Linked DNA regions of Methylorubrum populi. The protein of the gene in region 2 interacts with the protein of the main gene of each other region in a pairwise test. Links are inferred from orthologs where the notes say so. Each region holds a gene or a part of one and is shown on either strand. Other genes may lie near its edges.

What was found.
Region 1: the proteins of dnaQ (region 2) and dnaE interact in binary tests that used the Escherichia coli proteins (3 or more experiments, as listed by UniProt). The link is inferred for Methylorubrum populi from one-to-one orthologs.

What each region holds. Positions count from the first base shown.
Region 1 is NZ_AP014809.1:1,155,612-1,170,312, forward strand. Bases 3,675-7,738 are described here. They hold dnaE (DNA polymerase III subunit alpha), read right to left. Parts: upstream 7,397-7,738; coding sequence 3,875-7,396; downstream 3,675-3,874. In the rest of the region: parC (DNA topoisomerase IV subunit A), read right to left, coding at 1-435; DNA repair protein RecO, read right to left, coding at 554-1,297; MPPM_RS05410 (hypothetical protein), read left to right, coding at 1,426-1,809; MPPM_RS05415 (gamma-glutamylcyclotransferase), read left to right, coding at 2,039-2,734; MPPM_RS05420 (lytic murein transglycosylase), read right to left, coding at 2,852-3,637; MPPM_RS05430 (ABC transporter ATP-binding protein), read right to left, coding at 8,009-8,719; MPPM_RS05435 (lipoprotein-releasing ABC transporter permease subunit), read right to left, coding at 8,734-10,053; proS (proline--tRNA ligase), read right to left, coding at 10,066-11,391; MPPM_RS27830 (hypothetical protein), read left to right, coding at 11,575-11,811; MPPM_RS05445 (DUF1467 family protein), read right to left, coding at 11,868-12,206; mce (methylmalonyl-CoA epimerase), read right to left, coding at 12,276-12,680; MPPM_RS05455 (ribonuclease J), read right to left, coding at 12,829-14,502; MPPM_RS05460 (biotin--[acetyl-CoA-carboxylase] ligase), read right to left, coding at 14,522-14,701. UniProt on the Escherichia coli protein: DNA polymerase III is a complex, multichain enzyme responsible for most of the replicative synthesis in bacteria. This DNA polymerase also exhibits 3' to 5' exonuclease activity. The alpha chain is the DNA polymerase catalytic subunit.
Region 2 is NZ_AP014809.1:1,631,326-1,644,780, forward strand. The notes cover bases 6,807-9,624. They hold dnaQ (DNA polymerase III subunit epsilon), read right to left. Parts: upstream 8,662-9,624; coding sequence 7,951-8,661; downstream 6,807-7,950. Other genes in these bases: MPPM_RS07525 (extracellular catalytic domain type 1 short-chain-length polyhydroxyalkanoate depolymerase), read right to left, coding at 6,807-7,208; MPPM_RS07530 (ribbon-helix-helix domain-containing protein), read right to left, coding at 7,298-7,747; coaE (dephospho-CoA kinase), read right to left, coding at 8,732-9,352; MPPM_RS07545 (shikimate dehydrogenase), read right to left, coding at 9,349-9,624. In the rest of the region: preprotein translocase subunit SecA, read left to right, coding at 1-2,838; MPPM_RS07505 (GNAT family N-acetyltransferase), read left to right, coding at 2,846-3,256; ampC (class C beta-lactamase), read right to left, coding at 3,261-4,427; MPPM_RS07515 (4'-phosphopantetheinyl transferase family protein), read left to right, coding at 4,479-5,306; MPPM_RS07520 (NUDIX hydrolase), read left to right, coding at 5,413-5,913; more of MPPM_RS07525, read right to left, coding at 5,964-6,806; more of MPPM_RS07545, read right to left, coding at 9,625-10,197; MPPM_RS07550 (cation diffusion facilitator family transporter), read right to left, coding at 10,238-11,239; MPPM_RS07555 (Maf family protein), read right to left, coding at 11,254-11,883; MPPM_RS07560 (glycosyltransferase family 61 protein), read right to left, coding at 11,901-13,049; MPPM_RS07565 (pyruvate, water dikinase regulatory protein), read right to left, coding at 13,072-13,455. UniProt on the Escherichia coli protein: DNA polymerase III is a complex, multichain enzyme responsible for most of the replicative synthesis in bacteria. The epsilon subunit contain the editing function and is a proofreading 3'-5' exonuclease.

The DNA.
Region 1 (14,701 bases), 480 kb from region 2 along the record:
CTCGTCGATCCCGTCGAGCAGCAGGCGGGCGACCTCGGTCAGCCGCGCCTCGGTGTAGCGGTAGGCCGCCGGACCGTCGCCGTCGATATTCCCGAAATTGCCCTGGCCATCGACCAGCGGGTAGCGCTGGGCGAAGTCCTGGGAGAGGCGCACCAGCGCGTCGTAGATCGCTTGGTCGCCGTGGGGATGGAAGTCACCCATCACGTCGCCGACGATTTTTGCGCACTTTTTGAAAGCCGCGGTCGGGTTAAGACGCAGCAGGTTCATGCCGTGCAGGATGCGCCGGTGCACGGGCTTGAGGCCGTCGCGGGCATCGGGCAGCGCGCGCTGCATGATCGTCGAGAGCGCGTAGGCGTAGTAGCGCTCCTCCAGCGCCGTCTTCAGCTCGACGCTCTCGATGCCGTCGCCCGGCGGCGGCAGGACGGGCTGGCCCATCACTCACTCCACATCGTCATTTTCGTCCGCAAGGCCGACGCGCGCCGGCCTTACGCCCCCGCAACCCGTCAGGACGGGTCACGGCATCCCGCAAGAAAAATGGAACATAACACGAACATCACCCACTCTGGCCAGTGCCGAGTGCGACGAATCGTGCCCGCTCCTCCGGCGTGCCCTGCGCCCGCGGGCGCCAGACATGCTGATCGAGGAAATACCCCGTCAAGGTAAACCCCTCCCGAACGTCGTGGGCGTCCGGCGTGCGCCAGCCGCTGCCGGGCTGGTCGCGGTCGCGCAGGAAGGGCGGCAGGGCCAGCAGGCGGTCGCGATAGGGCTCGCCCGCCGAGGCGCTGACCGCGCGCCCGCTCTTCGGCGAGACGTAGACCAGGGCGTCGTTGGCGCCCGTCGCCGCGCAATGCGACAGGTCGAGGCCGAAGCCGAGGCTCGCCAGCAGCGCCAGTTCGAACCGCACCATCAGGGCGGGGGCGATCTCGGGATCGTCGAGATGGGCAATCAGGACCTGCGCCGCCTCGTAGAGGGCAGGATGCGGGTCGCGCTCGGGCAGGAGCCGCAGCAGCGTCGAGAGATGACCGATCCCGTAGAGGGCGAGGCCCGAATCCATCAGCCGCGAGGCGTTCATGGTAAGCGGCTCGACCGCGTAGGCGCCGAGCGCCCCGTCGAGCCGCGCCCGCCACGTCGCGCGCAGCGTGTTGCCGGGCTGGAGCATCGGCTGCATCCGCCGCGAGCGCCCGCCATGGACGAGCCCGAGATGGCGCCCGTGCTCCGGCGTCATCAGTTCGAGCACGACCCCGGTCTCACCGTGCTTGCGCAGGCCGATCACGAGGCCTTCGTCGGTCCACTGCATGGGGGAGAGATAAGCATTTTTTCGCCCCGCGGGAGCCGGGCCGGACACCGAACCGCGCCGCGGGTGCGGGGCCATTTCCCGCTTTGATAGAAATTGCTACGCCTTCACACGCAATAGGAGATTCGCAGATGATCAGGAGGCGAGGGAGCATGGTGTTGGCTTTGGCCCTGACCGCCGGCTGCTCGGTGCGCGCGGCGCCGCCTTCCACCACCACGGGCACCGTGCGCGAGCGGATCGCGGCGCTCGCCCGCGGCCAGGTCGCCTTCGGCTCCGTCTCGCTGCTCCCGGTCCGGTTCGAGCGAAGCCGTATTACCGGCCCGTTCGAGGATGGCGGCCGCCGGCTCTATTGCGTCTCGACCCGCATGAAGGGCCGCAGCCTCGGCGAGCCGGAGCGGCCTAAACTCGTGGTGCGGGAGGAAGCGGACAATCTCACCGTCCTGCGCGACGAAGAGGACGTCTGCGAGGGGCACCGCAGCGAGCCGTTTTCGGAGTTGGACTCACCGGCACGCTGAACCGGATGTTGCCCGCTCTGGGCAGACCGTCTGGCGAAGAGCGGCGCCCATGCCTTCTCCGTCATCCCGGGGCCGCATCGCGGAACCCGGGATCCACCCGTGATGCGGCGCTGACGTCGGAGGTCGCGGCCCGTCGTGGATTCCGGATTCGCCTGCGGCGCTCCGGAATGACGAGGAAGGGGCGAAACGGGTTGCACTCACACCCCCAAAGATGATCCGCTCCGGCCTGATGCCTTCCCGTCCCCTGTCCCTCACCCTCGACCTCATCGCCCGTGCCCATCCCGACACCGTCCCCGACGATGAAACAGCGCTGACGCTGCTCTCCGACGACGATCTCGCGCCCGAGCTCGAAGCGATGCTGGCGCGGCGTGCCTCGTCTGAGGGCGGGCTGTGGGTGTTCGCCTACGGCTCACTGCTGTGGAACCCGGAATTCGCCGTCTCCGAGCAGCGGCTCGGCACGCTGCGCGGCTGGCACCGCCGCTTCTGCCTGCTGCAGCGGCGCTTCCGCGGCACGCCGGAGAGTCCCGGCCTCGTGCTGGGACTCGACCGCGGCGGAATCTGCCGCGGCGTCACCTTCCGCCTGGACGATGCCGACCCGCACGCGACCCTGATGCCGGTCTGGCGGCGGGAGATGAAGGGCAAGGGCTACGAGGGGCGCTGGGTCAGCGTGGAGACGGACACCGGGCCGGTCACGGCACTGACCTTCATGGTGAACCGGGCGAGCGACCGCTACACCGGCCGCCTATCCGACGCCGCGATCGCGGACAGGATCGCGGCGGCCTGCGGGCATCTGGGGCCCAGCGCCGAGTATCTGTTCCGCACCGTGGAGGCCTGCGCCCGGCTCGGCATCCACGACCGGCACCTGTGGTCGCTCCAGGCGCTCGTGGCCGAGCGCCTGGAAGACCGGCGCGCGGCCTGCGCGTAGTTCTCGCCTCCGTCATGCGGGGCGAGGCGTCAGCGATCCAGGGCGCGAGCGTGCCGGATCAGGCACGCCGCGGCTGGACGGCTTCGCCCCGCTCGCCCTGACGGACGTGCGAGAAGACTACTGCCCGTCGATCCGGGCGCCGAGAAGCGCGATGGCGCGCTGGTAGACGCCGGCGGCGTTCCAGCCCTGGATCGCGGCGAAGTTCGGCTCACCGGGCTGGTAGCCCGCACCGCGCTGCCAGCCGTGACCTTTCAGGAAGTTGGCGGTGGAGTTCAACGCGACCGGCGCGCTGTCGAGGCTGCCGCCGACGCCGTAGGTCAGGACGTTCTTGGGCAGGAACTGGGTGTGGCCGACCTCGCCGTGGGCAGCACCCCGGGTCGCGGGCGTCAGCACGCCGCTGTCGACGAGCTTGAGCGCCGCGTAGAGCTGGTCGGTGAAATAGGCCGAGCGGCGGCAATCGTAGGCGAGCGTCGCCACCGCCGACAGGGTGTTGACGTTGCCCTTCACCGCGCCGAAGCCGGTCTCCATGCCCCAGATCGCCAGGAGCGGGCCCGGCGGCACGCCGTAGCGCTGCTCGATCGAGGCGAAGAGGGCCGCGTTCTGAGCCTTGAGGGCGCGCCCGCGGGAGACGATGGTGTTGCCGCCGCGCTTGGCCAGGAACTGGTCGAGCGAGAGCTTGAAGCTCTTCTGGCCTCGATCCGCCGAGATCGTCGCCGTGGAGTAGGAGGTGTTGGCGAGCGCCGCGAGCGCCGCCGGGCTGGCCCGGCCCTTGGCTTCGGCGATGAACTCGTCCTTCCAGGCCTCGAAGCCGGCGGCATTGTTGCCGCACTGCGCCGCCTGCGCGGCACCGGCCAGCCCCATTAGGGCGGCGGCGGCCGTCATTCTCAAACCGTGTCCGGTCATCCCACACTCCATCGGGCGGCGACCATGCGGCGCCGCGGCATTCGAAGGGCTTCGGCCGCTTCGCGGCGCCGGGCGAACTCCGCCAACCGGAGTTCCCACGCGCCACCTTGGGTTTGGCCGAACCTTACCTTGGCAGAATCACCGAGCTGTGGCGGCGATGAGGCACGAAAGGTTCTGTAACGCCAATATCCTGCGGAGGTGATCGGATTGGTTACCGGGGGGTTCGGGCGGGCCCCTTCAATTCACCTCGACCTGCACCACGCCCGGCACGGCGCGCAGGGCGCCCGCCACCTGCGGGGTCGCCTGATAGCGGTCCTTCAGACGGACCTCGACCTCGCGCTCGCCCCCGTCGAGGATCAGGATCAGCGAGACCTCGCCCTCCCCGCGCAGGGTCAGGCGCTGCTGCACCGAACTGATCGCCCGGTCGTCGCGCAGGAAGATCCGCATCCCCTTCTGGTGGCGGGCGGCGGCCTGATCGAGGGGCTCGGCGGTGGTGATGCGGGCGCGCACGTCCTCGCCCTCCAGGTTGGCCTGGATCGTCAGCACCAGCGGGCGGCCGGGTTCGAGGATGTCGCGGTACTGGTTCAGCCCCTCGGAGAAGATGATCGCCTCGAAGTGGCCAGTCTGGTCCGAGAGGATGACGATGCCGAGCTTGTTGCCGCTCTTGGTGCGCCGCTCGGAGCGGTCGAGCACCGAGGCCGCGATCCGCCCGACGCTGGCCGAGCCCGCCCGCACCGCGCGGCAGAAATCCGCCCAGGACTGAACCCGCAGCTTCTCGAGGATCGGCCCGTACTCGTCGAGCGGGTGGCCCGAGAGGAAGAAGCCGATGGCGTCGCATTCGCGCTTGAGCTTGTCCGTGTGGGTCCAGAATTCGTGCGGCGGGATGCGGAGCGCCACATCGGCGGAGGCGACGCCGCCGAACATGTCGGTGATGCCGGAGGTCTCGGCCTCGGCCGCGCCTTGGGCCATCTTCATCATCGGCTCGACCGCGGCCCAGGCCCGCGCCCGGTCGGGCTCGATGCAATCGAGAGCGCCGGCCGCGATCAGGTTTTCCAGCGTGCGCTTGTTGACGTGGCGCGGGTTGAGGCGCCGGGCGAAGCAGGCGAGGTCCTTGAACGGCTTCTCCCCGCGGGCGGCGACGATCGATTCCACCGCCGAGCGGCCGACGCCCTTGATCGCGGCGAGCGCGTAGAGGATGCGCCCTTCCTTGACGTCGAACACCACGCCCGAGGTGTTCACCGAGGGCGGCTCGACGGTGATCTTCAGGCGCTGCGCGTCCTGGCGAAATTCGGCGAGCTTGTCGGTGTTGTCGATGTCGAGCGTCATGGCCGCGGCCAGGAACTCGACGGGAAAGTTCGCCTTCAGATAGGCGGTCTGGTAGGTCACGAGCGCGTAGGCCGCCGCGTGGGACTTGTTGAAGCCGTAATCGGCGAACTTGGCGAGCAGGTCGAAGATCTCGTTGGCCTTGGCCTGAGTGATCCCGCTCTCCAGGCAGCCCTTCACGAAGCGGTCGCGCTGGGCGTCCATCTCCGCCTTGATCTTCTTGCCCATGGCGCGGCGGAGCATGTCGGCCTCGCCCAGGGTGTAGCCGGCGAGAACCTTGGCGACCTCCATCACCTGCTCTTGGTAGACGATGATCCCGAAGGTCTCCTTCAGGATCGGCTCCAGCATCGGGTGCGGGTACCAGCTCGCCTCGTTGCCGGCGTCGCGCCCGAGCTTGCGCTCGCAATAGACCGGGATGTTGGCCATCGGGCCCGGGCGGTAGAGCGCCACCAGCGCGATGATGTCCTCCAGGCGGTCGGCCTGCATCTCGCACAGCGCCTTGCGCATGCCGGCGGATTCCACCTGGAACACCGCGACCGTCTCGCCGCGCCCCATCGGCTCGTAGGTCTTTGGGTCGTCGAGCGGGATTTGAGCCAGATCGACCTCGATGCCGCGCTGCTTCAGCAGGTCGGTGCAGCATCGCAGCATCGTCAGAGTCTTGAGGCCCAGGAAGTCGAACTTCACCAGCCCCGCCTGCTCGACCCACTTCATGTTGAACTGGGTCACCCGCATGCCCGTCTTCGGGTCTCGGTAGAGCGGCACCAGCTCTTCGAGGGGGCGGTCGCCGATCACCACGCCGGCGGCGTGGGTCGAGGCGTGGCGGTGCAGGCCCTCGAGCTTCTTCGAGATTTCGATGAGGCGGGCGACGATCGGCTCCTCCTCGATCGCCTGCTGCAGCTTGGGCTCGCCCTCGATGGCTTGCGCCAGCGTCACGGGGTTGGCCGGGTTCTGCGGCACGAGCTTGGTCAGCTTGTCGACCTGCCCGTAGGGCATCTCCAGCACGCGGCCGACGTCGCGCAGCACGCCGCGGGCGAGCAGGGTACCGAAGGTGATGATCTGCCCGACCTGACGCTCGCCGTAGCGCTGCTGCACGTAGCGGATCACCCGCTCGCGGCCCTCGACGCAGAAGTCGATGTCGAAGTCCGGCATCGAGACGCGCTCGGGGTTGAGGAAGCGCTCGAACAGCAGGCCGAAACGGAGGGGATCGAGGTCGGTGATGAGGAGCGACCACGCCACCAGCGAGCCCGCGCCCGAGCCGCGGCCCGGACCGACGGGAATGTCGTGGTCCTTGGCCCACTTGATGAAGTCCGAGACGATCAGGAAGTAGCCCGGGAACTTCATCTTGACGATGACGTCGAGCTCGAACTTCAGCCGCGCGCGGTAATCCTCCTCCGAGAAGCCCGGCGCGGTGCCGTGCTGCTTCAGGCGCAGCTCCAGCCCGGCCTCGGCCTGGCGGCACAGCTCCGTCGGCTCGTCGGCGGCCACCGCCTGGACCGGCGCCTCAGCGGCCTCGGCGAGTGCTTCGGCCATGGGCGGGGCCTCGCCCGCGGCGACGCTGGCGAAGTTCGGCAGGATGGGTTTGCGGGTGCGCACCCGAACGGCGCAGCGCATGGCGATCTCGACGGAGGCCGAGAGCGCGTCCGGCAGATCGCGGAACAGCTCCATCATCGCCGCCCGCGTGGTGAAGGCGTGGCGCGGGGTGAGACGGCGGCGGCGCTCGTCGGAGACGAGGCGGCCCTCCGCGATCGCGAGCAGGGCGTCGTGGGCGTCGTAGTCGCCGGGCTTGGCGAAGAACGGCTCGTTCGTCGCGACGATGCCGAGGCCGTTGCCGTCGGCGAGCCGCAGCAACTCGCGCTCCACCGCGCGCTCGTCGTCGAGGCCGTGGCGCTGGATCTCGACGTAGAGGCGCTCCTCGCCGAAGGCCCCTTTCAGCACCTCCAGGCGGCGGGCCGCCTGGTCGGCGCGGCCGGCGCGCAGGCTGGTATCGAGCGGCCCCGTGAGCCCACCGGTGAGGCCGATCAGGCCGTCGACATTGCCCTCCAGGGCCGAGACGGCGAGGTTGGGAGCGGCGCCGAGCGGACCGTCGAAATAGGCCCGGCTGCCCAGCCGAAGCAGGTTGCCGTAGCCGGTCTCGTCCTGGGCGAGCAGCACGATGTTGGCGCAGCCGGCCTGCGGCATGCGCGCCATCGGATCGGGCGCCTCGAAGCAGACGGTGAGTTGGAGGCCCGCGATCGGCTGGATGCCGGTGCCGGCGGCCTTTTCGGAGAATTCCAGCGCGCCGAACAGGTTGTTGGTGTCGGTGAGCGCGAGCGCGGGCTGGCGGTCGGCGGCCGCCGCCTTGACGAGGTCGGCGACCTTCACGCCGCCTTCGAGCAGCGAGTAGGACGAATGAACGTGGAGGTGGACGAAGCCGACCTCTTTAAGCGTGCGCGCCATGAGGGACCCTGTTCGGATCCCCCTAAGATCGCCGTTCAATGCCTTGCGAGTCTGTCACCGGCACGCCGCACCGCGGGCGATATCCACCGTTCTTCGAACCCGGCGTCGTCCAGACGGGTGATCCGGTGTGAAACCACCCGCCTGATGACATTTCCTGTGAGCAACGCTTCCGGCACCGGAACAAAGCGCGCTCGAACGCGGACCATTAATGGATCGGCGCCAAGGCTACCGCCCAGAGCGCGACCGCACCGAAGAGCAGGCCGAAGGCGGTGAACTCGACGACGCTGGTAAGGAACACGCGCTTGGTCATGGCTTCCACTCCGTGTTGATGGAGTGATTTTTGTTCCTGTTTTGTTCTGTGTAAAGTCTGGGGACGCGGTGACACGGCGGTATGGTGAACGATGTGTTGCCAGCGCCACTGTGAGGCTGCAGCCTCCCGCGCCCGACCGCCGCCGAGCGCCCTGCCTCGGTGCCGATGCGTGGCAGGCCCTTTCCGTCATTGCGAGGCGGATACGATGCGATCCAGCGCCTGCTCTCTCCGGATCCGCGCCACCGAGGCGCCTCGCATTCGCACGCGATGACGGCTGAGGATCGAACCCGAGGCGCTCGCCCCTAGCCGAGCTGCTCGATCATCCCGTCGCGGATGGTCACGCGGCGGTCCATGCGGGCGGCCAGATCCATGTTGTGGGTCGCGATCAGGGCCGCGAGGCCCGAGGCGCGCACGAGCTGGAGCAGGATGCTGAAGACCCGTCCCGAGGTCTGCGGGTCGAGGTTGCCCGTGGGTTCGTCGGCCAGCAGCAGGCGCGGGCCGTTGGCCACCGCGCGGGCGATGGCGACGCGCTGCTGCTCGCCGCCCGAGAGTTCGGCCGGGCGGTGCGGCAGGCGGTCCTTGAGGCCGAGGAAGCTCAGGAGTTCGGCGGCACGGGCCTCCGCCTCCTTGCGGGCGAGCCCGCGGATGAGCTGGGGCAGCACCACGTTCTCCAGCGCCGAGAACTCCGGCAGCAGGTGGTGGAACTGGTAGACGAAGCCCATCTCCTCGCGCCGCAGGCGGGTGCGCTCGGCGTCCGACATCGCCGCGGTCGGCTGGCCGCCGATATAGACCTCGCCGCCATCGGGCCGCTCCAGCAGGCCGGCGACGTGGAGCAGGGTCGATTTGCCGGCGCCCGAAGGGGCCACCAGGGCGACCAGCTCGCCCGGCCAGATCGCCAGATCGGTGCCGCGCAGGATCTCGAGCGCGCCCTCGCCCTGCTGATAGCGGCGCTGGACGCCCGCGAAGAACAGGGCCGGCACGGGCTGGGCGCCGCCGTCATTCGTCTGAGCCATATCGGGGCGTTCCGTCAGCCGTAGCGCAGGGCCTGCACCGGATCGAGCCGGGCGGCGCGCCAGGAGGGATAGAGGGTCGCCACCAGCGACAGCAGGATCGAGGTGATCACGATGATGGCGACCTCGCTCGTGTTCATCTCGGCCGGAATCTCGGCGAGGAAGCGCACGGTCGGATCCCAGGCGGTGGGAAAGAGCGTGCGCTGGATCGGCTTGATGTTGAGGGTGAACAGCACCCCGCCGATCAGCCCGATCGCCGTGCCGACGAGGCCGATCAGCGCCCCGTTGATGAGGAAGACCCGCATGATCGTGCCCGGCGTCGCGCCCATGGTGCGCAGGATCGCGATGTCCGAGGACTTGTCGCGCACGAGCAGGATCAGGCCCGAGATGATGTTTAGCGTCGCCACGATGACGATGAGGTTGAGGATCAGGAACATCACGTTCCGCTCTACCTCCAGGGCGCCGAAGAAGGTGCGGTTGGTCTGGCGCCAGTCGGTCAGAAGGATCGGGCGCTCGGCCGCCATCTCCAGCGGCTCGCGCATCTCACCCACCGCATCGGCGTCGTCGAGATAGATCTCGATCACGCTGACGTCGCCGTCGCGGTTGAAGAAGGCCTGCGCTTCGGCCAGCGGCATGAAGGCCATGGTGGTATCGAAATCGGTGACGCCGATCTCGAAGATCGCCTTGACCGTATAGGTCTTGGTGCGCGGCGCGGTGCCGAACGGCGTGCTCGCGCCCTTCGGCGTCGAGAGCGTCACCTGATCGCCCGCCTGGAGGCCGAGGGCGTCGGCGAGCCGCTTGCCGAGCGCCACGCCCTGGCCGTCGTCGAAGCCTTCGAGCGTGCCGCTCTTGATGGCACCGGACACCGCCGGGATCTTCGGCAGATCGGATTCGCGCACGCCGCGCACGAGCACGCCGGAACCGCCATAGGGGGAGGAGGCGAAGGCCTGCCCCTGCACCATCGGCACCACGGCGCGCACGCCTGCGACCTTCTCCAGCCGGTCGGAGAGATCGACGTAGTCGGTGAACAGCCGGTCGATCGGCGCGGCGAAGACGTGGCCGTTCAGCCCGATGATCTTGGAGCGCAGCTCGGTGCGGAAGCCGTTCATCACCGAGAGCACGATGATGAGGGTGGCCACGCCCACCGCGATGCCGAGCACCGAGAACAGGGCGACCACGGAGACGCCGCCCCCCCGGCGGCGCGCCCGCAGGTAGCGCCCGGCGATGATCCACTCGAACCCGGCGAAGGGCGGCGTCGAGGCGCTCGCGCGGGCGCTCCTCAGCCGTGCCAGGATGCCCCGCAGGGAGATGCCAGCCTTACCCAACGCGAGTGCCATCGCGGCCGGTCCTCAGACGCGCCGGATGCGGGCGGGGAGATCGACGGGATCGACGGTCTCGCGCTCCCCGCTGGCGCGGCGCTTCAGCTCGACCTTGCCTTCGGCCAGACCCTTCGGACCGACGATCACCTGCCAGGGCAGGCCGATCAGGTCGGCGGTGGCGAACTTGGCGCCGGGCCGCTCGTCGCGGTCGTCGTAGAGCACGGACAGGCCGGCCGTCTCCAGCGCCGCCTGGATCTCGCCGCAGGCCGCATCGCAGGCGGAATCGCCGACCTTGAGGTTGATCAGCGCCACGTCGAAGGGGGCGATCGCGTCCGGCCAGATGATGCCGGCCTCGTCGTGGCTCGCCTCGATCGTCGCCGCCACGAGCCGGCTCGGGCCGATGCCGTAGGAGCCCATATGCACCGGCCGCTCCTGCCCGTCGGGGCCGGTGACGACCGCCTTCATCGGCGTCGAGTACTTGGTGCCGAAATAGAAGATGTGGCCGACCTCGATGCCGCGGGCGGAAAGGCGCGAGGCCTCCGGCACCTCGGCGAACACCGCCTCGTCGTGCATCTCGTCGGTGGCGGCGTAGTGCGAGGTCCAGGCATCGACCACGCCCTGCAGCCCGGGGACGTCGTCGAAATCGACGGACGGAGGCGGCACCGGCATGTCGAGATAGGCGCGGTCGCAGAAAACCTCGCTCTCGCCGGTCTTGGCCAGGATGATGAACTCGTGGCTGAGATCGCCGCCGATGGGGCCGGTATCGGCGCGCATCGGGATCGCCCGGAGGCCGAGCGTCTCGAAGGTGCGCAGATAGGAGACGAAGACCTTGTTGTAGGAGTGGCGCGCGGCGGCCTGATCGAGGTCGAACGAGTAGCCGTCCTTCATCAGGAACTCGCGCGAGCGCATGGTGCCGAAGCGCGGACGCACCTCGTCGCGGAACTTCCACGAGATCTGGTAGAGGTTCTTGGGCAGATCCTTGTAGGAGCGGGCGCTGGCGCGGAAGATCTCGGTCACGACCTCCTCCGCCGTCGGGCCGTAGAGCAGGTCACGCTCGTGCCGGTCCTTCAGACGCAGCATCTCCTTGCCGTAGGCCTCGTAGCGGCCGGACTCGCGCCAGAGATCGGCCGCCTGAATCGTCGGCATCAGGATCTCGATGGCGCCCGCACGATCCTGCTCGGCGCGGATCACGTCGCAGACCTTGTTGAGGACGCGCAGACCCAGCGGCAGCCACGCGTAGATGCCGGCGGCCTCCTGGCGGATCATGCCGGCACGCAGCATCAGGCGGTGCGAAATGATCTCCGCTTCCTTGGGCGTCTCGCGCAGGATCGGCAGGAAGTAGCGGGAGAGACGCATCGTTCGACCTTGGAAGAGAGCAGGCGCGGCCAACGGAGGAGCTGGGCCTGCGTGCCGAGGCACACAACACATTGCCCCTGCAAAACACAAGCGCCCGACGAGCACAGGATCGGTCCGCAATAAGGCGGAACGAAGCCGGCGAAGGGCCTGCAGAATGCATCATTTATCAATTCAGGAGACCACTTGCCGCTCGCCCTGCAAAAAAGCGCTGCGAACCATCTCTCCCCTGATGACAAAGAGAAATCTTCTTCCTATAAGCAGCGCCGTGATGGTCGCAGCCCACGAGGCAGCGCACGGTCCGGGTCTTGGGAGGAACAATCAGCCAACGCGCCGCAAGCAATGCGCGACATAAATCAGGCTGAAAAATACTTCGGTTTTCCAAAGCAAGGCCTCGTGCCTTGCTTTTTGTTTTTGCACTGAGCTTGCCCTGTAGTCGGCTCGATATTTAGCTCCCGGGCGGAGTGCAGCTTTCGCCGCTACAGGCGGGCCAGCGGGAAGATCAGCAGCGCTGCGAAGAACGCCACCGCAGCCAGAATGGTGGTCAGCAGAGCTTTCTCGCGCAGGCGCGGGCTGGCGGGCGCCCCCGGATCCTGGCCGGGCACCAGCCGCTGCGGGTCCGCCTCGGCGGCATTGCCCAGCGGCAGGATCGCGAACAGGAAGGTCCACCACAGCACGAAGTAGAGCGCCAGCGCGCCGAACACCGTCAGGTCGAACCCCTTCACGGCCACCGCCGCGAACAGCGCGATCAGCACGGCCACCGTCAGGAGGGTCAGGGGCGTCGAGGCGGTCAGGATGCGCAGGGGCGAGCGGGTCATCGTCTTCGAACACTCGTGAAAACGGCCGGGCTGGCGCCCGACCGACAATCTCGAACCGGGGCCGATCGCTCAGACCTGCTCCAGCTCCACCAGCGTCCCCAGGAAGTCCTTGGGGTGGAGGAAGATCACCGGCTTGCCGTGGGCGCCGATCTTCGGCTCGCCGGTGCCGAGCACGCGGGCGCCCGCCGCCTTCATCTGGTCGCGGGCAGCGATGATGTCCTCGACCTCGTAGCAGACATGGTGGATGCCGCCGGCCGGGTTCTTGTCGACGAAGCCCTGGATGGTCGAGTTCTCGCCCAGCGGCGACATCAGCTCGACCTTGCTGTTGGGCAGTTCCACGAATACCACCGTCACGCCGTGTTCCGGCTGCGGCAGCGGCTCGGTCACCTTGGCGCCGAGCGTGTCGCGGTAGACCGCGGTCGCCGCATCGAGATCCTTCACCGCGATGGCGACGTGGTTGAGCCGTCCGATCATGCTTGCCTCCCTCCCTGTCTTCTCGAGCGTCACGCCCGGCGCGTCTCGCCGGGCCTCGTGAAAGGATCCCGCGCGCCTCGCTCTCCGGCAAGGTCGCGCATCCCGACGGCCCGCGCCCGCTCGCCGAGGCGATGCGGGCGCGAGGCGATCACACCTCCACCACCTGCACGTGGCAGGCGGGCTTCTTGCCCCAGGCCTCGTTGACGGCGGAGCGCACGGCGCGATCGACCGCGATCTCCACGGCCTCCGAGTCCTTCATCTTGCCGCGCGACAGGCCGTTGATCGTCCGGTTGACGGTGTCGACCACGGTGTCGAGCAGGGGCTCGCCGCTGCGCCCGCGATTGGGCAGGCCCATGATGTCGACCGCCGGCTCCCCGGCCATCTCGCCGCGCTCGTCGATGGCGAGCGCCACCGAGACGAGGCCGGTCTGCGACAGCTTGCGCCGCTCGGGGATCGCTCGGTCCTTCGAGTCGATGAGGACGTTGCCGTCTTTGTAGAGCCGCCCGGCGCGGACATGCTCGACCACCTCCGGCTTGCCAGGCGCGAGGCGGACCACCGCGCCGTTGCGGGCCTTCACCACGGTCTCGACGCCCTGCGAACGGGCGAAGCGCGCATGCTCGTCGAGATGCAGGGCCTCGCCGTGGACCGGCACCACCGCCTTCGGCCGCGTCCACGAATACATCGCCACCATCTCCTCGCGGCGGGGATGGCCGGAGACGTGGACGAGTTCGGTGCGGTCGGTGATGACCTCGATGCCGTCCTCGATCAGGTCGTTGATGATGGCGCCGACATCGCGCTCGTTGCCGGGGATGGCGCGGGAGGAGAAGATCACCCGGTCGCCGGCGGTCAGCGAGATCGCCGGGTGGTCGTGGCGCGAGACCCGCGACATCGCCGCCCGCGGCTCACCCTGCGAGCCGGTGAGCAGGCAGACCACCTTGTCCCGCGGCACGTGCGAGTAGGAATCGGCCGAGAGGAAGTCCGGCAGCCCGTCGAGGTAGCCGCATTCGCGGGCGACATCGATGACCCGGTCCATGGCGCGCCCGACGGCGATCACCTGCCGGCCGCAGGCCTGGGCGGCCTCCGCCACCGCGCGGATGCGGGCGACGTTGGAGGCGAAGGTCGTCACCGCGACGCGATGGGGCGCGTTCTCGATCAGCTTGCGCAGGGTCGCGGAGACCTCGGCCTCGCTCGGCGAGCGGCCCTCGCGCAGCACGTTGGTCGAGTCGCAGATGAGGGCGAGGATGCCCTCGTCGCCCAGCGCGGTGAAGGCTTCCGGCGAGGTCGTGTCGCCGGCCACCGGCGTGTCGTCGAGCTTCCAGTCACCGGTATGCAGCACGAGGCCGTGCTCGGTGCGGATCGCCACCGCGTTCGATTCCGGGATCGAGTGCGCCACCGGCACGAACTCGATCTCGAACGGACCGACGGTGACGCGCCGGCCCGGCTTGACCTCGCGCAGATCGACCTTCGGCGCGCCGGGCTCCGAGAGGCGGCGAGTCTCCAGAAGGTTCTTGGCGAAGCGCGTGGCGTAGACCGGGGCCTTGAGCCGCGGCCACAGTTCCGAGATCGCGCCGATATGGTCCTCGTGCGCGTGGGTGATGAAGATGCCCAGAAGGTCCTTCTTGCGCTCCTCGATGAAGGTGAGGTCGGGGAACATCAGGTCGATGCCGGGCAAGCCTTCCTCGCCGGCAAAGCCCATCCCGCAATCGACCATGATCCATTTGCGCTGCTTCTCGGGCCCGATGCCGTAGAGGCCCGCATTCATCCCGATCTCGCCCACGCCGCCGAGCGGCACGAAGACGAGTTCGTCCTGCCGTGTCGTCATCTTGTTCGTCTATCCAGTCTCAGACCGCCGTCGCGGCACTTCCGAAATGCACCTCGCCCGCCGTCACGGTTCGTCGGGTTCCATCCGGGGCGAGGATCACGAGCCGCCCCCCCTCGTCGATCGTTTCAAAGATGCCCGTCAGCGTGACTTCGGCCATGCGAACCGACACGGGGGCCCCTACCCCCGCCGCGCGCTCCAG
Region 2 (13,455 bases):
CGCGTCGCGGCCATCAACGCGCTTGAACCGGAAATCAGCGCGCTGTCCGACGAGCAGCTGCGCGCCCGCACGCAGGCGTTCCGCGATCAGCTCGCCGCCGGCACCCGCCTCGACGACCTGCTGGTCCCCGCCTTCGCCACCGTGCGCGAGGCGGCCAAGCGCGTGCTCGGGCAGCGCCATTTCGACGTGCAGATGATCGGCGGCATGGTGCTGCACGAATCCGGCATCTCGGAGATGAAGACCGGCGAGGGCAAGACCCTGGTCGCGACCCTTCCGGTCTACCTCAACGCGCTGGAGGGCAAGGGCGTCCACGTCGTCACGGTCAACGACTATCTCGCCTCACGCGACGCGGAGTGGATGGGCCGGGTCTACCGCTTCCTCGGCCTCACCGTCGGCACCATCGTGCACGGGCTCGACGACGGGCAGCGCAAGGAGGCCTATGCCTGCGACATCACCTACGGCACCAACAACGAGTTCGGCTTCGACTATCTTCGCGACAACATGAAGTACGAGCTCTCGCAGATGACGCAGCGGGGGCACCACTTCGCCATCGTCGACGAGGTCGACTCGATCCTCATCGACGAGGCGCGCACGCCGCTGATCATCTCCGGCCCGGTCGATGACCGCTCGGAACTCTACGTCGCGGTCGACGGGATCATGCCGCAGCTTCAGCCGGAGCATTACGACCTCGACGAGAAGCAGCGTCAGGTCTCGCTGACGGAGGCCGGCAACGAGTTCATCGAGGAGGCCCTGCGCGAGGCCGGCATCCTCAAGGAGGGCGACCTCTACGACGCGCACAACGTCACCCTCGTCCACCACGTGAACCAGGCGCTTCGCGCCCACACCCTGTTCACGCTCGACAAGGACTACATCGTCAAGAACGACGAGGTCGTGATCATCGACGAGTTCACCGGCCGCATGATGCAGGGCCGGCGCTACTCGGAAGGCCTGCACCAGGCGCTGGAGGCCAAGGAGCGGGTGACGATCCAGCCCGAGAACCAGACCCTGGCCTCGATCACCTTCCAGAACTACTTCCGCCTCTACAAGAAGCTCGCCGGCATGACCGGCACCGCCTCGACCGAGGCCGACGAGTTCGCCGAGATCTACAAGCTCGACGTGGTCGACATCCCGACCAACAAGGAGATCGAGCGCGTCGACGAGGACGACGAGGTCTACCGCACCGTCGAGGAGAAGTACGAGGCGATCATCAAGGAGATCGACCGGGCGCATAGCCGCCTGCAGCCCGTGCTCGTCGGCACCGGCTCGATCGAGAAGTCGGAGCTGATCGGCGAGCTCCTGAAGAAAGCCGGCTACACGCTGCTCGACTATTCCGACCCGAACGCCCTGACCGACGTCTACGCCGCCGCCCGCGAGAACCGGGTGACCAAGCGCTTCGCCGTGCTCAACGCCCGCTTCCACGAGCAGGAGGCCTACATCGTGGCGGAGGCCGGCGTGCCCGGCGCCATCACGATCGCCACCAACATGGCCGGCCGCGGCACCGACATCAAACTCGGCGGCAACCTCGAAATGCGCATCGAGAAGGAGCTCGGCCACCTCGCCGACGGGCCCGAGCGCGACGCCGCGATCGAGGCCTTGAAGGCCGAGATCGCCGAGAACCGCGCCAAGGTGCTGGCCTCGGGCGAGAAGGCCGATCCGGAGGCGGGCCGCAAGAAGGATCTGCCGGGCGGGCTCTACATCATCGGCACCGAGCGCCACGAGTCGCGCCGCATCGACAACCAGCTGCGCGGCCGCTCCGGCCGCCAGGGCGATCCGGGCCGGTCGAAGTTCTACCTGTCCCTCAAGGACGACCTGATGCGCATCTTCGGGTCCGACCGCATGGACGGGATGCTGCAGCGGCTCGGCCTGGAGCAGGGCGAGGCGATCATCCACCCCTGGATCAACAAAGCGATCGAGAAGGCGCAGCAGAAGGTCGAGGCGCGCAACTTCGACATGCGCAAGAACGTGCTCAAATACGACAACGTCATGAACGACCAGCGCAAGGTCGTGTTCGAGCAGCGCCGCGACCTGATGGGCCAGGACAGCGTGCGCGACACCATCGACGAGATGCGCCACGGCGTGATCGACGATCTCGTGGCCGTGCACATCCCCGAGAACGCCTATGCCGAGCAGTGGGACGCGGAAGGGCTGAAGCAGCGCGCCCTCGACCTGCTCAACCTCGATCTACCCGTGGAGGAGTGGGTCAAGGAAGAGGGCATCGCCGACGAGGAGATCCGCGAGCGCCTGCGCAAGGCCTCCGACGAGTCCTATGCCGCCCGCGTCGAGCGCAACGGCGCCGAGGTGATGGCCTATGTCGAGAAGCAGGTGGTGCTGCAGGTGTTCGACCACCTCTGGCGCGAGCACCTCGTCTCCCTCGACCACCTGCGGCAGGTGGTCGGCTGGCGCGGCTTCGCCCAGCGCGACCCGCTCAACGAGTACAAGTCGGAGGCGTTCGAGCTGTTCAACGGCCTCGTGGCGGCCCTGCGCGAGCAGGTCACCGCTCAGCTCGCCCATGTCGAGATCATGCAGCAGGGCCCCGAGGACTTCCCCGGCGCGGGGTTCGAACAGGCGGGTTTTGGCGAGCCGCAGCTGCCGCCGATGTTCCCCGAGCACCGCGACCCGGCCACCGGCGAGAACGAGTTCGCCTATGGCGGCAGCGACGGCGGGGCGGGCGGCGCCTACGGCTTTGCCGCGCGCGACCTCTCGGCGGACACGGCGGTGCTGGAGCGCAAGCCCGATGACCCCTCGACCTGGGGCCGGGTCGGCCGCAACGAGCCCTGCCCCTGCGGCTCGGGCAAGAAGTACAAGCACTGCCACGGCCGCTTCGCCGCCGAGGCGTGAGCCTCCGGTGGGCGACGCGATCGTCTACGGGCTGGAGCCGGATCTCGACGCGGAAACCTTCCAGGGTGTCCTCGTCGAGTCCGGCCTCGCGCCGCGGCGGCCGGCCGAAGACCTCGAGCGGCTCGACCGGATGCTGCGGGCGTCCGACCTGATCGTCACCGCCCGGCGGGACGGGCGCCTCGTCGGCGTGGCGCGCACGCTCACCGACTTCGCCTTCTGTGCCTATCTCTCCGACCTCGCGGTCGCCCGCGACTGCCAGGGTCTCGGCATCGGCCGCCGCCTCATCGCCGAGACGCGGGCGGCGGCCGGCCCCGAGACCTCGCTGCTGCTCACCGCCGCACCAGGCGTCGAGGGCACTTACGAGGCCGTCGGCATGGCGCGGGTGCCGCACGCCTTCCGCACCGATCGGGAGCGCTGAGGCGTCAGGGGCCTTCCGCCGCCAGCGCCTCCAGCACCGCGTGGGCCGCGGCGATGCGCGCCGCGATCGGGACGGCGCGGTTGGCCAGCATGACGAGGCCGATGCGCCGCTCCGGCACGAAGGCGACATAGGCGCCGAAGCCGTTGGTGGAGCCGGTCTTGTTGAACAGCGTCGGCCCGCTCGGCGCCTGCGGCGGATCGAGCCGCGCGGCCGGTTGCGCCTCCAGCGTCATGGCCGGCGCATTGCCGGCCTGAAGACGCTCCAGCGAGACCGGATAGGGGTACTGCTCCCAGCCGAGGCCCTGCACCATCGCGCCGACTCGGAAATACCCGACATGGGTGCCCTCGACCGCCCGCCGCATCGGCGGATCGAGGCGGGTGGGATCGATGTTGGCCTCGACGAAGCGGATCATGTCGGCGGCGCTGGATTTGACGCCGTAGGCCTCGGCATCGAGAACGCCCGGATTGACGCGGATCGGCCGCTCGCCCTTGCCGTATCCCCAGGCGTAGCCGCCCATCGCGGCCTCGGGCACGCGGATGAACGAGTTCTTCAGTCCGAGTTCCGGAAACAGCCGGGTCCGCATCGACGCCGAAAAATCGCCGCCGAGGGCCGCCGCGGCAGCGGCTCCGAACAGGCCGAGGCTCGGATTGGAGTAGCGTCGCTCAGTGCCCGGCGGCGCGGAGGGCTGCCAATGCCGGAAATAGGCGGTCATCGCCGCCTCGTCGGTGACGCTGTCGGGGAATTGCAGCGGCAGGCCGCCGGCGGTGTAGGTGCCGAGTTCGAGCAGGCTCACCCGGTCGAGGGCGCTGTCCCGCAGCACCGGCAGGAACCGGCTCGGTGCATCCTCGAGCGAGAGCCGGCCGAGCCCCTGCGCGTAGGCGGCGAGCGTCGCGGTGAAGGTCTTGCTGACCGAGCCGATCTCGAACAGCGTGTCCCGCGTCACCGGACGCTGCCCGTCCCGGTCGGCAAGCCCGAAGGTGAAGACGGCGGAGCGCCCGTCCCGCGTCACGGCGACGGCGAGGCCGGGCACCTCGTACGCCTTCAGGAGCGGGCGGTAGGCCCGCTCCACGGCCTCGGCGATCCATGCGGACGCACCGTCATCCGCCGCCGTGGGCGCGGAGCCGCACAGCAGGCCGCTCAGGGCGAGGACGAAAAGTCCGGGCTTTCGCATTGCGAAAATGGCGCGTTTCCTTCCTGGTTGATGCGGGCGAGGCGGGTGGGCATGACGGGTGAGGAAAGCGCCGAAAGCGCGGCAGGAGCGGGGACCGACCGGCCGCTGGTGCGCAGCCTGCGTCTCGGGCTCGACGCGCCCCGGATCGGGCCGCTGCAGGCCGCCCTGGCGCTGGCGAGCGCGCCGCTCGGTTGGCTCAACGCTCATCGCGCCGGCTTCCTTCACGGCGACGAGGAGGCGCTCCTCACCGACCGCCTCCACCCCCGCCGCCGCCACGGCCTGCTGATCGGGCGCTACGCCGCCAAATGCGCGCTCGCCGCGCTCCGGCCCGATCTCGACCCGCGGACCCTGGCGATCCGACCCGGCGTGCTGGAGCAGCCGGTTCTCTCCGGCGAGGGCACCGCGAATCTCGGCGTCAGCCTGTCCCATGCCGGCCCGGTCGCCGTGGCGGTCGTCTTTCCCGAAGCCTGCCCGATGGGGATCGATCTGGAGCGGATCCGGCCGGCCAACATCGCCCTGCTGACGCGCCAGACCACGGCAGTCGAGCGCCGGAACCTCGCCGCCTGCCTTGCCGTGCCGGAGGCCGAGCGGCTGACGCGGCTGTGGTGCCTGAAGGAAGCGCTGTCCAAGGCCCTGCGCTGCGGCCTCACCGTGCCGCTCGATCTTCTGGCGGTCGGCCGCGTCGAGGCGGGACCAACGGGACTCGGTGTCACCTTCGCCCATTTCGCGCAGTACCGGGGCCTGAGCCTCGCCGCCGGCGACCTCGCCGCCGCCCTCGTGCTGCCGCGCCCGCCGGCGGTGACGCTTGCGATCGACGCGGCGGAATGGGCGGCGTTTCGAGAGGCCCTGGCCGAGGCCGCGGCGCGGGAGATGCGCTAGGCTTCTGTTTTTGCATCATCTTTTTCCGAAATCCGGAAACCACCTTTCGGGATGATGCTCTAGCCTCCCGCATCGGCCGCGCCGATGATCGAAGGAACCGAATTCCATGACGAGTTGGCGTCCGCCTCAAGCGATCCGCGTCAAGGTGATCGGGCTGGCGTGGCGCGGGGACGCGCTGCTGGCCGTCGAGGTCCTCGACGACGGCGGCCGGATCAAGGGCGTGCGTCCGCCGGGCGGCAGCATCGCCTTCGGCGAGACCCGCGAGCAGGCCCTGGCGCGGGAATTCCGGGAGGAGCTCGGCTGCGGCGTGACCATCGCCGGCCCCTGGACGGTGTTCGAGAATATCTACCGCCACGAGGGCGCGCTGGGTCACGAGATCGTCTTCGCCGCCGATATCCGCCTGCACGACGCGACCCTCTACGACCGCGACGTGATCCGTTTCAGCGAGGATGACGGCACGGCCTGCACCGCGCGCTGGCTCGCTCCGGCCGCGCTGCCGGACGGCGTCGCCCTGTTTCCCGACGGGCTCGCGGCGGCGCTGGCCTCGCGCCGAGAGCCGGGGCAGCACCCGGGATACGAGATCCGGCGTGATGCCCCGGCCGATTGATTCTACGTCACCGTTTCCGGAAGCCGGCGGCCGCCTTTCGGGATGATGCCCTATCCCCGTGCGCCCGGCAGGCTGTGGCTGAGGAAGAAGTCGAGCATCGCCCGCGAGGCATCCGGCCCGTTCGCGTCGGTGTAGCTGCCCGCCGGGCTGCCGCCGGACCAAGCATGGCCCGCGCCCTGCACCGACCACGCCTCGGCCTGCACCCGGCCGGTCTCGTCGGCGTAGCGGGTGCGGGTGTAGCTGTGACCGCTCCCGGTCCCGCCCTCTCGCCGCGGCGTCAGCGCCTCGACCCCGGCCTGGGCCAGCACCGCCTCGGCGTTGCGGGGATGGACCGTGCCGTCGCCCTCGCCGTGGAAGACGATGGTCGGCACCCGCAGGGCCTGCGTCACCGCTCCGGCGCCGAAGCCGGCGGCACCGCCGGGCTCGGCCGCACCGGGCGCGCCGACGCGCATCGCCGCCAGCGCCGAGGGCAGGTCGCGGGCACAGCCCGCGGCGAGACCCGAATGCACGCCGAGCCCCGCGAACAGGTCGGGATAGGCCCGGGCGATGTTGGCCGCCGCCGCCCCGCCCGCCGAGAGGCCGGCGATGTAGATGCGGGAGCGGTCGATCGGGTGCTCGGCGCAGACCGCACGGACGAGCCCGGCGATGATGCCGGCCTCGCCCATTTCCCGGCCCTGGTCGCCGGGCTCGAACCAGTTCCAGCACCGCTGCGCGTTGGCCCGGCTCGATTGGCGGGGATAGACGACGTAGATCCCCTCCTCCTCGGCGAGCCCGTTCATGCGCGTGCCCGCGGCGAAGTCGTCCGGCGTCTGGGTGCAGCCGTGCAGCATCACGAGGAGCGGTCGCCGCCCGCTCCGCGGGCTCGGGATGAACAGCTTGTAGTCCCGCGCGCCGGCCGCATTGGAGAAGCTGCGCTCGACGAACTGGCCGTCTTCGGGCTCGACGCCCTCCGGTCTCGGAGCGTGCAGGTTGCCCCCCACCAGCCCCCGCAGGGAGGGAGCGAGGGTGCGCAGGCCCTGCATCATCTGGTCGATGTTCTCGCGCAGCCGCTCCGGGATCAGCGCCGCGTGGGCCGCGTCCGCCGCATGCGCCTCCGGGTCGAGCCGGGCCGCCGGGCCTTCGAGCCGCGGGACTGCGTGCGGGGTGGCCTCGGCCGGCTGCGGCCTCTCGGGAGCCGGTCCCGCGGCCCCGAGGCTGCGCTGGATCAGGGCGGTCGCCTCGCCGAGCCGTCCGGCCCGGGTCAGGCGGGTGGCCTCGGCCATGTCGGTGAAGAAGGCGTTGTGACGGTCGGTCATGCGGGTCTCGCTTTCCGGGTCGGCGACGCGCGCGCGCGCGCAGCGGGTCACGAGGGCAGGGGGTTATCCGGATCCAAAGTCGTCCGGGATCAGAGCAGGCGGTCGGCCAGCGCCCGCTTCACCGCGGGGCTTGCCTGGAGGCTGCCGAGCACTTCGATCGAGGCGATCGCGGCCCTGGCGAGGTCGGCGGGAACGTCGTCGGCGATCACGGCGAGGCCGAGGACGCGGATGTCGAGCCGTGTCCCCGACGCCCGCGCCGTCTCCAGTTCGGCCCGGCCGTAACGGCGCAGGCCGACCTCGATCGGTTTGCGGGCCACCGATTGGCGGGTGATGTCGGCGTGCCGCTCGATCTGGTTGCGGATCGCCGTGCGGATGAAGTCGCTGCGGTTGGCGTAGACGCCCTCCGAGACGAGCAGATCGACATGCCCGAGATCGACGAAGCCGAGATTGACCGTGATCTTCTCGTGGTCGCCGGATCTTGCCCCGCCGCGGAACGCGATCGGGGTATCGGGCCGGCTCTCCTGCATCACGTCCATCATTGCGCTCATCCCCGCGCCATCCACCGGGATGGTATGGGAACGCTTATGCTGCGCCGCAAGATGAAAGTTTTTGCATCGCAGCAAGAAAGGCGATTTGTCTCGGGGAGCACCCGCCGACGGCGCGGGCGAACGGTCAGGCGGTGGGCCGCGGAAGAGTGCGTCCGAACAGGACCTTAACGAGGGACATCGATGGAAGGGCCGGACTACGGTTCCAGGTATTCCCGCCAGACGGCGTTTGTTCCGAGGCTCTCGACAAAGCTGCCATGCCGCAGGCGCTCCGTCTCGGTGAGCCGGCTGCGCATCGGCCGCGGCCCGGCCGGACCCGAATCGGCCAGCGCCTCGACCGCCACGCTTCCGGCCGGCTCGGCGATGCTCAGTCCCAGGCTGGTCTGCTTGCCGCCCAGCAGTTCGACATAGACCTCGGCCAGGATCTGCGCGTCGAGCAGCGCGCCGTGCTTGACCCGGCGGGTGGTGTCGACGCCGTAGCGGTTGCACAGGGCATCGAGGTTGTTGGCCGCACCCGGATGCTTGCGGCGGGCGAGCAGCAGGGTGTCGACCACGTCCTCCAACGGAATCGCCTTCGGGGCGGCGGGCCCGAGCCGGGCGAACTCCATATTGAGAAAGCCGACGTCGAAGGGCGCGTTGTGGATCACCAGCCGCGCATCGCCGCAGAAGGCGACGAAGGCATCCACCACATCGGCGAAGACCGGCTTGTCGGCGAGCATCGCGTCCGAGATGCCGTGGACCGCGAATGCCCCCTCGGACACCGCCCGCTGCGGGTTGATGAGCTGATGATAGAATTTGCCGGTCTGGACGTGGTTGATCAGCTCGACGCAGCCGATCTCGATGAGTCGGTCGCCGTTCTTGGCATCCGTGCCGGTAGTCTCGGTATCGAGGACGATCTCGCGCAGCATTTTTTGGTTCCGTGGCCGGCGGGCAGCCTGCGCGCCGGTCGCCGAAGGATGGGTTAACCGGCAGCTTCCGTCAGCGGGTTCGACTCGCCAACTCCTCGACGATCCGCCCCACCTCGGCTTCCGCGTGTTCGAACCCGCGGCTCGTGTCGATCAAAAAGTCCGCCCGCGCCCGCTTCTCGGCATCCGGCATCTGCTTGGCGCGGATCGCCTCGAACGCGGCCTCGGTCATGCCGGGGCGGGCGAGCACGCGGGCGCGCTGGACCTCGGGCGGGGCCGTGACGACGAGGACCGCGTCGCAGCGGGCGTCGGCCCCGGTCTCGAACAGCAGCGGGATGTCGAGGACGACCAGCGGCGCCCCCGCGTTGCGGGCGAGGAAGGCGCGGCTCTCGGCCTGGACCAGCGGATGCACGATCGCCTCGAGCCGGCCGAGCTTTTCCGCGTCACCCAGTACTGCCGCGCGGAGCGCCGGGCGGTCGACGCCCCCCTCCGGCGTCAGGGTGCCCGGAAAGGCCGCGCCGATCGCCCGCGCCGCCGCGCCGCCCGGCCCGTAGAGGGCGTGGACCGCCGCGTCCGAATCGTGGACCGGCACGCCGCGGGCGGCGAACATCGCGGCGGTGGCCGATTTGCCCATGCCGATCGAGCCGGTGAGGCCGAGCACCACGGGGCGGCGGGATTGGCCGGGAGCGCTCATCGCGCGGCGAGATCCGCGACGATTTTCTCGCGCAGGGCCGGCGTGACGGCGGGACGCAGGCCGAACCACGCCTCGAAGCCCGGCACCGCCTGGTGCAGCAGCATGCCGAGCCCGTCGACCGCGGCGAGCCCCCGCGCCCGCGCCGCGGCGAGGAGCGGCGTTTCCAGCGGCACGTAGACGATGTCGGCCACCGCCGCGCGGCTCGGGAGCGGGGCGAGGTCGAGAGCGAGCGGCGGGTGCCCGGCCATGCCGAGCGAGGTGGTGTTGACGAGAAGTCCGGTGTCGGGGAGCGCCTCCGGCACCGCCTCCCAGGCCAGTGCCTCGACGTGGTCGGGGTCGAGTTCGGCGAGCGCCCGCGCCCGCTCGGGGCTGCGGTTGGCGACCCGGACCCGCATTCCCCGCTCCACAAGCCCGACGACGATGGCCCGCGCCGCCCCGCCCGCGCCGAGCACCAGGGCGGTCCCGCCGCTCCGTTCGGGCCAGTCCTGGTCCGGGCTTCGGCCAAGGCTCTGGTCGAGATGGGCGATGAAGCCCGGAGCGTCAGTGTTGTCGCCGCGAACCCGGTCGCCCTCGACGATCAGCGTGTTCACCGCGCCGATTTTCTTCGCGCGCTCCGTCAGGGAGTCGGCGAGGCGATAGGCCGCCTCCTTGTGCGGAATCGTGACGTTGCCGCCGGCAAAGCCCGAACCGGGCAGCCCGCGGACGAACGCTTCGAAGGCGTCCGGCGCCACGTCGATGCGCTCGTAGGTGCCGGCAAGCCCGTGCTCGGCGAGCCAGTGGCCGTGGATCAGCGGCGAGCGGGAATGCCGGATCGGGTGGCCGACGACGAAGGCCCTGACTGTCATGGAATCCTGCCGGCGCATGCGCCTGAGAAGCCGATGGACATCACGCGACGCAGCCCTTCGGCAGCGTGCAGGCGGTCTCCCCCTCGATCTCGAGCTGGAGGGTGGCGTGGCCGATCCCGAAGCGCTCCCGCAGCTCGTCCGCCGTCTCCTTGAGGAAGAGGCCGTGGTTCGCCTCGCCCGCCACGACGAGATGGGCGGTGAGCGCCGGCTCGGTGGTGCTCATCGGCCAGATGTGCAGGTCGTGCAGGCCGCGCACGCCGGGGCGGGCGGCCAGACAGGCGCGCACTGCCTCCGGGTCGATGCCGGGCGGCACCGCGGCGAGCGACATCGCCACGCTGTCGCGCAGCAAGCCCCAGGTCGCGACGATGATGAGCGCGGCGATGACGAGGCTCACCAGCGGGTCGAGCCAGTCGAAGCCGGTGGCGAGGATGACGAGGCCCGCCAGCACCACGCCGGCCGAGACCGCCGCGTCGGCGACCATGTGCAGGTAGGCGCCGCGGATGTTGATGTCGCCCCCCGCGCCCGAGGCGAACAGCCACGCGGTGAAGCCGTTGATGAGGATGCCGATCCCGGCCACCACCATCACCGTCGCGCCGGCGACCGGCGCCGGCTCGAGGAAGCGCTGCACCGCCTCGACGATGATGCCGCCGGTGGCCACCAGTAGCACCACCGCGTTGAACAGGGCGGCGAGGATCGAGGAGCCGCGCAGGCCGTAGGTGAAGCGGGCCGACGGTGCGCGCTTCACCAGCACCGCGGCGATCCAGGCGGCGACGAGCCCGAGCACGTCGGAGAGGTTGTGGCCGGCATCGGCCACGAGCGCCATCGAGTTCGACAGCCAGCCGTAGAGCGCCTCGACGCCGACGAAGCCGAGATTCAGCGCGATGCCGATGGCGAAGGCCGGTCCGAAATTTTTCGGCGCGTGAACGTGCCCGTGGCCCCCATGGCCGTGATCGTGGGCATGGCGGTGCCCCTGCCCGGCATGATCGTGGCCGTGATCCGGATGGGCGTGGTCGTCCCGGTGATCCTGCCGATGATCGTCCATCGTCCCTCGCCGTGTCAGAACGCCAGCAGGCCCAGGCCCCGCAGCCGCCCCAGAAGCGGCGTCAGCGGCAGGCCGAGGATCGTCGAATGGTCGCCCTCGACCCGCTCGAACAGGTGGATGCCGAGCCCTTCGAGCTGGTAGGCACCGACCGACGTGGTCACCGCCGCGCCCGCGAGCCGCAGATAGGTGTCGATGGCCGCCGCATCGAGGGGGCGCATGGTCAGCCGCGCCGTCTCCACGAAGTCCTGCTCGACGAACGCCTCCGCCCGGCCGTCCCGCAGGATCGCCACCGCCGAATGCAGCGCGTGGGAACGGCCCTGGAGCCGGGTCAGGTGGTCGTGCGCGGCCGCGAGGTCGGCGGGCTTGTGGAAGACGCGGCCCTCGCATTCGAGCACTTGGTCGGCGCCGATCACGACGCGGCCGGGGTGGCGGGCCGCCACCTCCTGCGCCTTGGCGCGGGCGAGCCGCCGGGCCAGCTCAACCGGGCTGATGTCGCCGCCCTCGGCTTCGAGGGCGCGCTCGTCGATCCGCGCGGGCGCCGTCTCCACCGGAAGGCCGGCCCCCGTCAGGAGGTCGCGCCGGGTGGCGCTCGCCGAGGCGAGGAGGAGGGGCGCGGGGGGGCGCCAGAGAGCAGAGGCGTTCACAGGGACAAGGGTTTCCGTCAGCGCAGGCCGCGCCAGTCGAGCCAGTCAAACAGGAAGTCGATATCCTGCGGCGCCACGGAGAAGAACCCCTCCCCCGTGCGTTCCGACCCGATCACGTAGCCGCCGGCATGGCCGAGCGCGTGGTCGATGGAGCTCTGCAGGAAGCCGAGTTCGAGCCCGTTGTCGCGCAGGGCCACCACGGTGGTGCCGGGGGGCGCGAACAGCGATCCGTGCAGCCCCGAACCGTATTCGCCGATGATCGTACCGGCCGAGCGGAACAGGGCGATCTGCTCGGGCACGCTCAACCGCTCGGGCCTGACGCGGGTGAAGCCGCGGGCGAGCGCCGTCTCCTCGAACAGGGCCCGCTCCGCCAGGGTGCGGCGGTTGTGCGTATCGGCATTGTCCGAGCGGGAGATCAGGATCTTTTCCGTCCCCGGCTTCTCGCGTCGGCGGCCGAGCGTCCAAGGAGCCTGCCAACGACGCTGCCGGCGAGGACCGGGCGCCGCGCGTTCGAGCAGGAAGCGGCGAGCCTGCCGCATCAGCGGCGAGGCGCGGCTGACGAAGCGCAGCGCCGTCGGCACGAGGAGCCGGCGGCAGGCGACGCGGTCCCGGGTGCGGTCGTAGACGACGAGGCGGTCCTCTCCGATGCCGAGCAGACCGAGCCAGACCCGGGCGAAATCCGGCGTGTCGGCGGGCAGGAGGTAGCTGAGCCGCGTGATGTCGTGGCCGGCCCGGTGGAGCAGGAAGAGCTTGGGCAGGAAATCGACCAGCCAGTGGCCGTACATCTGGTGGCCCATCCCGGTCAGCAGCACGACCGGCGCCTCGACGTCGACCCGGCGCAGATCGGGGAGCCGCGCGGCGACGGCGCGGAAATGATCCTCGAAATTGACGGGGAAGATGTTGAGCTGGCTGGCGTACTGGAACACGCCGTCGAGGAGGATCACGCCCTCCTCCGTCACCTCCGCCCCCGGCAGCTCGTAGAGGCTCGTGCCGAGCACGGTGGTCTGCTCGTGATAGACGCGCAGCAGCGTCGGCGTCACCGCGCCGATCAGCAGCTCGGGCGGGGGCGCCCAGTCCCGATAGGACAGGCTTAGATCGGTGCAGCGCCCGCGCCCGGCCTGGACGGTCTCGCGCAGATCGGCCGCGGCGAGCGCCGCGTTGTCCATGATCGCCGCCCTCCCCCCTGCCTCAGGTCGCGATGAACTTGAGGCGGTGCTCGCGGTAGAGATCGAGGATCGCGGCCGCCGTCTCCTCGATCGAGCGGCGGGTCACGTCGATGGTCGGCCAGCGGTACTTGGCGCAGAGCCGGCGCGAGGCGGCGATCTCGTCGGCCACCGATTCCCGATCGACGTAGGAGGAATTGTCGTCGGCCTTGAGGCTGAGCAGGCGGTTCTGGCGGATCTGCACGATCCGCTCGGGGCTGGCGATCAGCCCGACGATCAGCGCCTTCTTCACCCGGTCGAAGCTCGGCGGCAGCGGCATCGAGGGCACGAGCGGCAGGTTCGCGGTCTTGAGCCCGCGATTGGCGAGATAGATCGAGGTCGGCGTCTTCGAGGTGCGGCTGACGCCGAC